2 regions of the Shewanella sp. A22 genome follow, and region 1 is predicted to be linked to the other one. Evidence: riboswitches for the same ligand, from Rfam matches in the RefSeq annotation. Region 1 holds a riboswitch; the other holds the start of a gene.
The links. Region 1 has a riboswitch for cobalamin ahead of ACWXWT_RS10680 (ABC transporter ATP-binding protein). Riboswitches for the same ligand answer to the same signal wherever they lie in the genome.

Region 1 (4,439 bases):
TTTAAGGCCCGCTTCTATTACTTCCCATTTTGATGAGTCAATCATGATTGGCACGCGAGAGATGTCGGGCTCAGAGGCGATTAAGTTTAAAAACTTCGCCATTGACGCCACGCCATCAAGCATACCTTCGTCCATGTTGACGTCGATAATTTGCGCGCCGTTTTCAACTTGCTCGCGCACGACATCTAACGCTTCTTCGAACTTTTCTTCTTTAATTAAGCGTAAAAATTTAGCCGAACCGGTCACGTTAGCGCGCTCGCCAACGTTAACAAATAGCGAGTTTTTATCGATGGTGAGTGGCTCTAGGCCCGATAAACGACACGCGACTGGAAGATCTGGGATCTGTCTTGGTTCGTGTCGGAGTACAGCTTCACGAATGGCACTAATGTGAGCCGGTGTACTGCCACAACAACCACCGACAATATTGAGCATGCCTTCTTGCGCCCATTGATTAATGACTTCGGCCATTTCTTCTGGGGTTTCATCATAGCCGCCAAATTCGTTGGGTAAGCCAGCATTAGGGTGGGCGGAAACATAACATTCGGCAATACGTGACAATTCTTCAACGTACGGACGCAACTCTTTTGGCCCAAGGGCGCAGTTAAGGCCAATCGATAACGGCTTGATGTGGCGTAAAGAGTTATAAAAGGCTTCGGTTGTTTGGCCGGTTAGTGTGCGGCCTGATGCGTCGGTAATCGTGCCCGAGATCATGACAGGTAAGCGATCGCCAAGTTGATCGAATACTTTTTCAATCGCAAACAGGGCGGCTTTGGCGTTTAAGGTATCAAAAATGGTTTCAACCATAATGATATCGGCACCGCCTTCAATTAAGGCGCTGGTTGATTCGACATAAGCTTCAACTAATTGATCGAAACTGACATTACGAAACCCAGGGTCGTTAACGTCTGGACTGATAGAACAGGTACGGTTGGTTGGGCCTAATACGCCGGCAACATAACGTGGTGAACCGGTTTGTGCTGCTACTTCATCTGCTGCTTGGCGGGCGACTCGGGCGCCAGCAAGGTTAATTTCAGCGGCCAGTGACTGCATATCGTAGTCGGCCATGGCAATGGTGGTGGCATTAAAGGTGTTGGTTTCAATAATGTCGGCACCGTTTAACAGGTACTGAGTATGAATATCTTTAATGATTTGCGGTTGGCTGAGTACTAATAAGTCATTGTTGCCTTTAACATCGCAATGCCAATCTTTAAAACGCTCGCCACGATAATCTTCTTCTTCCAACTTATAGTCTTGGATCATGGTGCCCATGGCGCCATCTAGAATCACAATACGCTGCGCTAACAATGCATTAAGTTGTTTAAGTGTTTGACTGTAAGAAGTCGATTTCGCCATAACAGTTACCTTTTTATCACTATGTTGCTTGATACCTTGATTGAGATAAGCATACCCTTATTTTTACAATAGTAGGGCGATAACATTATTGTTGTGTACAACATTTTCATATAACACTTGCCTATCAAGTTACTTATATTTGTTGTGTACAATGATTATCATGCTAAATGATTATCTATTAAGATGGTATTTTGGACATATAAACGTATAGACGTCCATAGTACGCGAAATTTTACTGTCAGAGCAAGGCTGATTAGCGTTTATTATTCTGAGTTGAGGTTTATTTAAATGAAACAAGCCAAGATAGTGTTTTTACGTCACGGCGAGTGTGAAGGCGGTGAAATTGCGCGTGGCCAAATAGATGTAGCATTAACGCCACAAGGGCACGACAAAATGTGCCATGCTTTTGCTTGCATGCCGCGACCCATAAGCCATATTTTTAGCTCGCCTTTAGTGCGTTGCCAAACGTTTGCTACCAAAGCGTCACAACAATTAGCGTTGCCTTTGCACCTTTTGTCAGACTTGCAAGAGATTAACTTTGGTGTATGGGATGGCCAAGCATTTGATGATATTTATCGTGCAAACCCAAGCCAGTTTGATGCCTATTGGCAGGACCCATGGAAGGTTGAAAACACCCCTGATAAAGGTGAGAGCGTGGTCGATTTTGCTGAGCGGGTTAAACAGGGATTAATGACCATTGTAGACCATTTGCAGCAAGCGTTAATTCAACAGGATGACGCCGATGCGTCAATACCGCAAGCATTGGTGGTAACCCATGGAGGCGTAATGCGATGCATTATGGGGTATGTGCTTAATGCGGGGAAAACCAATGGATTATTTGCTAACCTTGCCATCCCCTATGCTGCTATTATGTCGCTTGATGTGTTTTGGACTGAGCAGAGCGACAGTGATGCGTTTTCATCTAGCTTTCAAGCACTTCAACCCAAGGTATGCTTTACATTGCATTGGCCACAAACGGCGACAATGCCAGCGCCTTAATGATTGTGTTTTTCAAGGTATTGGGAATTGGGATAAGCCCAAACTGTCCCCGCAACTGTAGGTGGACCAATGATGTATTGGTACATAAGTCAGATACCAGCTTTGAATCACCTCAACATTCATACCTAAGCGGGTGACTTAGGGGAGTTATTTAGTCGATGTATGTGTTAATAAATTGGACATGGCGAGGCGACTTGCATGTCTGAATCGGTATTGGATGTAAATCATCTTTTTTGGCAAGTCGATAATAAAACGATTTTGGCAGATATTCATTTTGGTTTGCCTAAGGGCCGAATGTTAGGGGTAATTGGCCCCAATGGCGCCGGTAAGTCGAGCTTGTTACGTTGTTTGTATCGTTATATTGTGCCGACGAGCGGTCACATTGACATTTTCTCTAAACCCATCGGTGAGTTTTCATCTAAGGTGTTAGCGCAAACTATTGCGGTAGTGCAGCAAGATACTCCGCATTATTTTGATGTCACAACCGAACAATTAGTGACAATGGGGTTAATACCTCATAAAGGCTTGTTTGACCCTAATACCGCGCAAGACCGTGAGCGTGTGTTAAGTGCATTAACTAAAGTGGGTCTTCAGCAAAAAGCACTGCAACAGTATGAGCAGTTATCTGGCGGCGAAAAACAACGCGCATTGATCGCTCGCGCCATCGTGCAACAGCCTCAAATACTTATTTTAGATGAACCGACCAATCATTTAGATATTCGTTATCAGATTCAAATTCTTGAGCTGGTTAAATCTTTAGGTATTAGTGTTATTGCGTCTATTCATGATTTGAATCTAGCCAGCGCAATGTGCGATAAATTATTGTTGCTCGATAAGGGGAAATTAATTGCTAAAGGCACTCCAACAGATGTGTTAACCGAACGGCAAATTAGTGAGGTGTTTGGCGTATGTTGCGAGATTAATCGTCACCCACAACACGGTAAACCGCTTATTAGCTACTTTTATGGTTACCAAGCAAGTCAGAAAGGATGCTCAGAACATGATTGATGCATCACAACGTCGCTATTATCTCTTTTTCAGTTTGTTGGTCTTTGCCACTTTGCTGTCTCCTTTATTGGCCGCGAGTTTTGGTGCGGCCAACATTCATCTAAATGACGTATTAATGGTATTTAATCACTTAATGAGTGGCGACATACCAAGTTTGACACATAGCAGTGAGCATAATATTAAGTTAACCCAACGTATTGTGCTTGAATTACGCTTTCCGCGGATTTTATTGGCCTTTGTGGCTGGAGCTGGGTTGTCTATTGCTGGCAGCGTATTGCAAACGGTGACCCGCAATCCGTTAGCTGATCCATACTTGTTTGGTATAAGTTCAGGGGCGTCATTTGGTGCGGTGTTGGTAGTGTCATTATTTAGCCAAACAGGGGTGTTTGCTGAGATGTTATCAGACGCGCTTGTTATTGCTCCTAGTTTTACTGCGCAACCTTGGTGGTCTTGGTCGACATTAAGTATTCCGATTGGGGCATTTATCGGCGCCAGTTTATCGGTATTAATTGTGTTTATATTGTCGGGTTCTGGTCGAACAAGCCAAGTGGAACGTATGCTGTTGTCTGGTGTGGCAACTTCGTTTTTGTTTGGTGCGCTCACGAGCTTATTGTTGTATTTTTCTAGCCCGCAGGCAGCTGCCTCAGTATTATTTTGGAGTTTAGGCAGTTTTGCTAAAGCAAGCTGGACTAATTTATTACTGCCTAGTGTTACAGTTGGTGTGAGCTTATTGATTATGTTGATATTTAAGCGGCAAATAATGGCGTTGCAAGCTGGTGACGAAACCGCTCATACCTTAGGCATTAATGTGGCAAAGTTGCGTTTAAGTATGTTGTTACTGTGCTCACTTATTACTGCTATGTTAGTGGCGACCTGTGGGGGGATTGGTTTTGTGGGCTTGATGATCCCTCATACCGTTAGGCTATTGTTTTCAGGGCGTCAGCCGATGATCTTAACCGCGATGTTGGGGGGATTATTTATGGTGTGGATTGACGTCATAGCACGATGTATTTTGTTTAATCAAGAATTACCAGTCGGTATTATTACCGCTGCTTTAGGCAGTGTGTTTTTCTTGTTTA
Region 2 (4,439 bases), on a different contig from region 1:
CCGCAAAAAGGGTTAAGTTTTTTATCTAATGTGGCCAACGAAAAAGCCAAATCTTTTTATCATCAGCATGGGGTAATTCAAATTGAAGATACCTATGAGAAAAACACCGTGTTGCATGATGCGCCATTAATGGTGACTAAGCATTGTTTGCGTTACAGTTTTAACTTATGTCCAAAAGAAGTTGAAGGTATTAAAGCCGACCCAATGTTTTTAGATGTGGGTAAAGACAAATTAAAATTGGTGTTTGATTGCCATAAATGCGAAATGATGATTGTTGGTTCAAACCAATTAGTGAAACAATAATGGTGCAGTAGTGAGATTTTATATCTCATTCCTTTTATGGTGTCTGTAGTAAACATTTGTCAAATAAGCTGCAAAAATAACCATTAAATTGCTGCTAAACACGTGTGTTTGGAGTACACTGCGCGCCTGAAATTTCATGGGTTTTAGCCTGTGATACCTTGAAGTAGGAAAGAATAGATTATGAGCGATAGCAAAAAATATAGTTTACGTGTTATTCAAGTTGAAGATACATGGAAAACTGAGATCACTCGTCGCATGACCGCGACTAAAACGGTTGTGTCAAAAAGCCATGATGGTTTTGCATCAGAAGCAGAAGCCATTGCATGGGGCGAACAAGCTCTGCAAGGTTTTTTATCAAAGCAAGCCGACCGTAACAAGCGTAAAACTGAAAAGCATCTTAAGGCTAAAAGTTTAGCTGCTGCGATTGCTGCAGAGTCTGCAGTGGACGAAGATGAGTTGTTTGACGAAGAAGATGACGACGAAACGTTAAACTAACATTTTACCGATGACGTAAATGTTATCGATAAGCGTCAATTTTCATGTGTTCAAGGTAGAACATCGTAAATTGAAATTTATACCAGTCCTTATTGAAGTGTGATCTATTTTAGGCTGCGTCACAGTGCCAAGTACAATTCAAATGACTGCTGGTGTAGCTAGCTACATTAAAGGCATTTGAGGTAGTAATTGGTATTGTGACACAGCCCCGAAGGGCGAATTTATTAGCCCACTCTTCTTTGTTAGTCATTTTTGACGTGAAACAACCATGCCTTCAAAAGACTGCCTCGAATAGCACACTAATAATTTTCGCTAAAAGAGCAAACTTCAATGCGGATTGGTATTAATCAGCTTATCGCTGTCTTGACCAAATAAGGATTCATTTGGATGAGCAAGATTGCTGCCAGTCTTGACTGCTCGGGATATTTTGGAATGTCGTTCCAGATCCCGAGTGGTGTGTTGCTATTCACCCAAGGTTAATAATATTTGCTGACGTTGATAATTCATCAAGCGTTATGATTTCCTGCTACTTTCTCCGTTATCTGTATAGCATCGTGGCTCGCTAATATACGTGGCGACATTAATAACTAGGGCCTGTTGATCTTTGTTGGTTAAGTTTTTAGCCCGAACCCTTCGGGCAGCGTTTATTGGTCATTTTTACTGCATTATCGACTTTTTATGTAGAATAACTACACCACAAAGTCTCTTCTTTGTACAAATGACCAACAATTCGCTGCAAAAACAACCTTGAAAGATCAACAGGTCCTAACCAAGTTGAATTATCTGTTAGTTACTCTTTTGCTAGTATCAAGTTTACCTTGGGATCCGCTATAATCAGCGCGCTATTACTTTATGATATTCTTATTTGCTTAGTCGCCCATCGTTTTGATGACTTTGGTTCGTTTATATAAGCATGATGTGATATCGCAAAATAGACATTCTTGGCAAGGGTTGAACTTGAACTCTTGTTTATTCAATAGTCAATCTTTACGGTGCTTGCTGTGGATTGTGATCTTCAGCAGGATAATCGGGAAACCAGTGTAAATCTGGTACTGCCCCCGCAACGGTGAATGGTAAAAGTCGGATGCGCAATAGCCTTGCGTTAATCATATAGGTTATACCATTGGTATAACACGACAACCTCAGTCCGGAGACCGGCCATAAAGGTGATTTCGATGATTTCGGTGGGCAGATCTCGAAATGTAATGTGATACCGCTTGTCGGCTTATTCTAGTGATTTACTCTCTAGAGGCAGGCTACATTGGTGCTCCATATTGCGGCGTTACTGCCCCATTTTTCCTTTCAGGAGTTAAAGGTAAATGGGTACTAAACCAACTACAATCGCACTTTTATTAAGTGCAATTTTTTGTGCCACTAGCGTTAATGCTATTGCTGCACCCACTTCAATACAATCATCTGCGTCTGATATCACCATGGATGAAACCATAGTGGTCATTGGCCGTACTCAAGCCAATCCATTAAACATTGCTGCCAATGTTAATGTTATTGATGCTGCAGACATTCAAATGAGCGGTGCCACCAATTTAACCGATTTATTACGTGGACAATCTGGTATTCAGGTGTCGGACAATAATTCGGGCAGCGTATTTTCTATGCGTGGTTTTTCTGCATCACAAGCCGTTAATAACACCTTGATATTGGTCGATGGACGTAAATTGAATAATATTGATATTTCTGCGCCAAGGGTTGAGTCGATTCCGATTAATCTAATTGAGCGGGTTGAGATTTTATCGGGCAGTGCAGGGGTATTGTATGGTGACCAAGCCGTTGGCGGTGTTATCAATGTTATTACCAAGGCGCCAACAGAAACCAGTGGTGGCTTACAGGTAAGTGGTGGCAGTTTTGACACCTATGAAGTGAAAGGCGATGTGTCTGGTGCCATTAACGATGCATGGCGATACTTTTTAGCGGCCAGCTATAACGAAAGCGACAATTACCGTGATAATAATGACAATGAAACCAGCTCAATATTAGGTCGCTTGCAATATCAAACTGATACTGAAGATTTTTTTGTTGAAGTGAATTATTTTGATAATGACCTACAAGCGCCTGGTTCGTTAAGCTTAGCGCAATATAAAGATGACCCTCGTCAAGTGGGTTCTTATAATGCAGGTGATTTTAATCATGAAATGACCACAGCACTGCGCAGTGGTTACCAGTACCAGCTAAATAACATTTGGGCGTTGGGTGCAGATTTAACTTACTCAGATTCGTTAACCACCAGTATATCGTTTGGTAGTGCAGGCCGCATTGAACGTGACTTATTGAGTTTTTCTCCTAAAGCAACGGCTAATTACCACTTAGACCAAGGTGATTTAAATGTTGTTGCCGGTATTGATGTGAGCCAAGGTGAAGCGGATTTTGATTTTAGTTATATGCAACGTAATAATAAACAGACACAAAAGAGTGCCTATGTGCAAGCATCGGTACCGATAACGCCAACACTATCTTATGTTGTGGGTGGTCGTTATTCAGAAGTGACTGATGATTTGTTTGATCAAATACTCTATCCAAATCGTATTGAAATTGATAACGACGCCCATGCATTTGAGTTAGGGCTTAATTACCGTCCAAGCAATGAAAATCGTTTTTATGTTCGTGCAAATGATAACTTTCGCTTTGCTAAAGTCGACGAACAGGCTTATACGCCTGTGACAATAATTGGCTTAAACCCTCAAACAGGCCGCTCTTACGAAGCCGGTTGGGATTACACAACAGCGACTCAAACACTCAAAATCAATGCTTACCAGCTTGATTTAGAAGATGAGATTGTTTTGGATACTAGCCGTATTGATGGGCCTGATGGAGTATTTGGCTTTGGGGCTAACGTAAATGCAGACGAATCTCGTCGTTTTGGGGTAAGTACTGCTTATAATGTGCAGTTATCCACGGACTGGCTATTAGGTGCTTCGTACGACTATATTGATGCAGAATTTACTCAGGGCGAAAACGACGGTAAAGCGTTATCTTGGGTGGCAAAGCATTCAGGTAAAGCCTATGTCAGTTATGATTTCTCAGATAGTTGGCAAGCCTTTGTTGAAGGTGTTTACACTGGTGAGCGCTACATGGAAGGTGATAACAGCAACGCTGATGATAAGTTAGACAGTTATGTACTCACCAATCTTGCGCTCAACTATACCTATTTAGGTTGGAACGGTAGTTTACGTATCGACAACTTACTTGATGAAGATTATGTTGGCACCGGTTATTACAATGCGTATGCCAGTGGATATTATTCGGGTACTGGACGTTCAATTAGGCTGACCGCTGGTTACCGTTTTTAACTTAATTGTTTAAGTTCGCTAACTTAAGTAAAGCCAGTAATTTTACTGGCTTTACTTTTAATATATCGTTAAATTATTTTATACCGTGGTTTATTCTGAAAAAGGTGATCAATGAACATGACTAACCTTGAGCAACAAGTTTTTACTCAAGTGCAAGCTATTATAGGCAACGAAGAGCAGGTCATTGGTCGACGTGGAATACTGATTCCGTTAAAGAAAGCCCTTATTAGTGAAGCCGATATCCGAATTATTATTGAGACGGTTTCTGCCGATCCAGCTTTGGCAATGCATTTGTTGTTGCGCAGTAATACCGCGCAAACTGCAGGCATCGTATCG

Region 2: it holds a riboswitch for cobalamin, as region 1 does, so the genes downstream of both, ACWXWT_RS04465 (TonB-dependent receptor) here and ACWXWT_RS10680 (ABC transporter ATP-binding protein) in region 1, are expected to answer to the same signal.

Annotation. Positions count from the first base shown of each region.
Region 1 is NZ_JBSQBN010000049.1:8,605-13,043, forward strand. It holds gene metH (methionine synthase) at 1-1,353, opposite strand, end outside; gene ACWXWT_RS10675 (histidine phosphatase family protein) at 1,642-2,352, shown strand; cobalamin riboswitch at 2,351-2,471, shown strand; gene ACWXWT_RS10680 (ABC transporter ATP-binding protein) at 2,551-3,360, shown strand; gene ACWXWT_RS10685 (FecCD family ABC transporter permease) at 3,353-4,439, shown strand, end outside.
Region 2 is NZ_JBSQBN010000014.1:2,627-7,065, forward strand. It holds gene ACWXWT_RS04455 (peptidase U32 family protein) at 1-303, shown strand, start outside; gene ACWXWT_RS04460 (DUF3622 domain-containing protein) at 484-798, shown strand; cobalamin riboswitch at 1,772-1,975, shown strand; gene ACWXWT_RS04465 (TonB-dependent receptor) at 2,118-4,103, shown strand; gene ACWXWT_RS04470 (HDOD domain-containing protein) at 4,221-4,439, shown strand, end outside.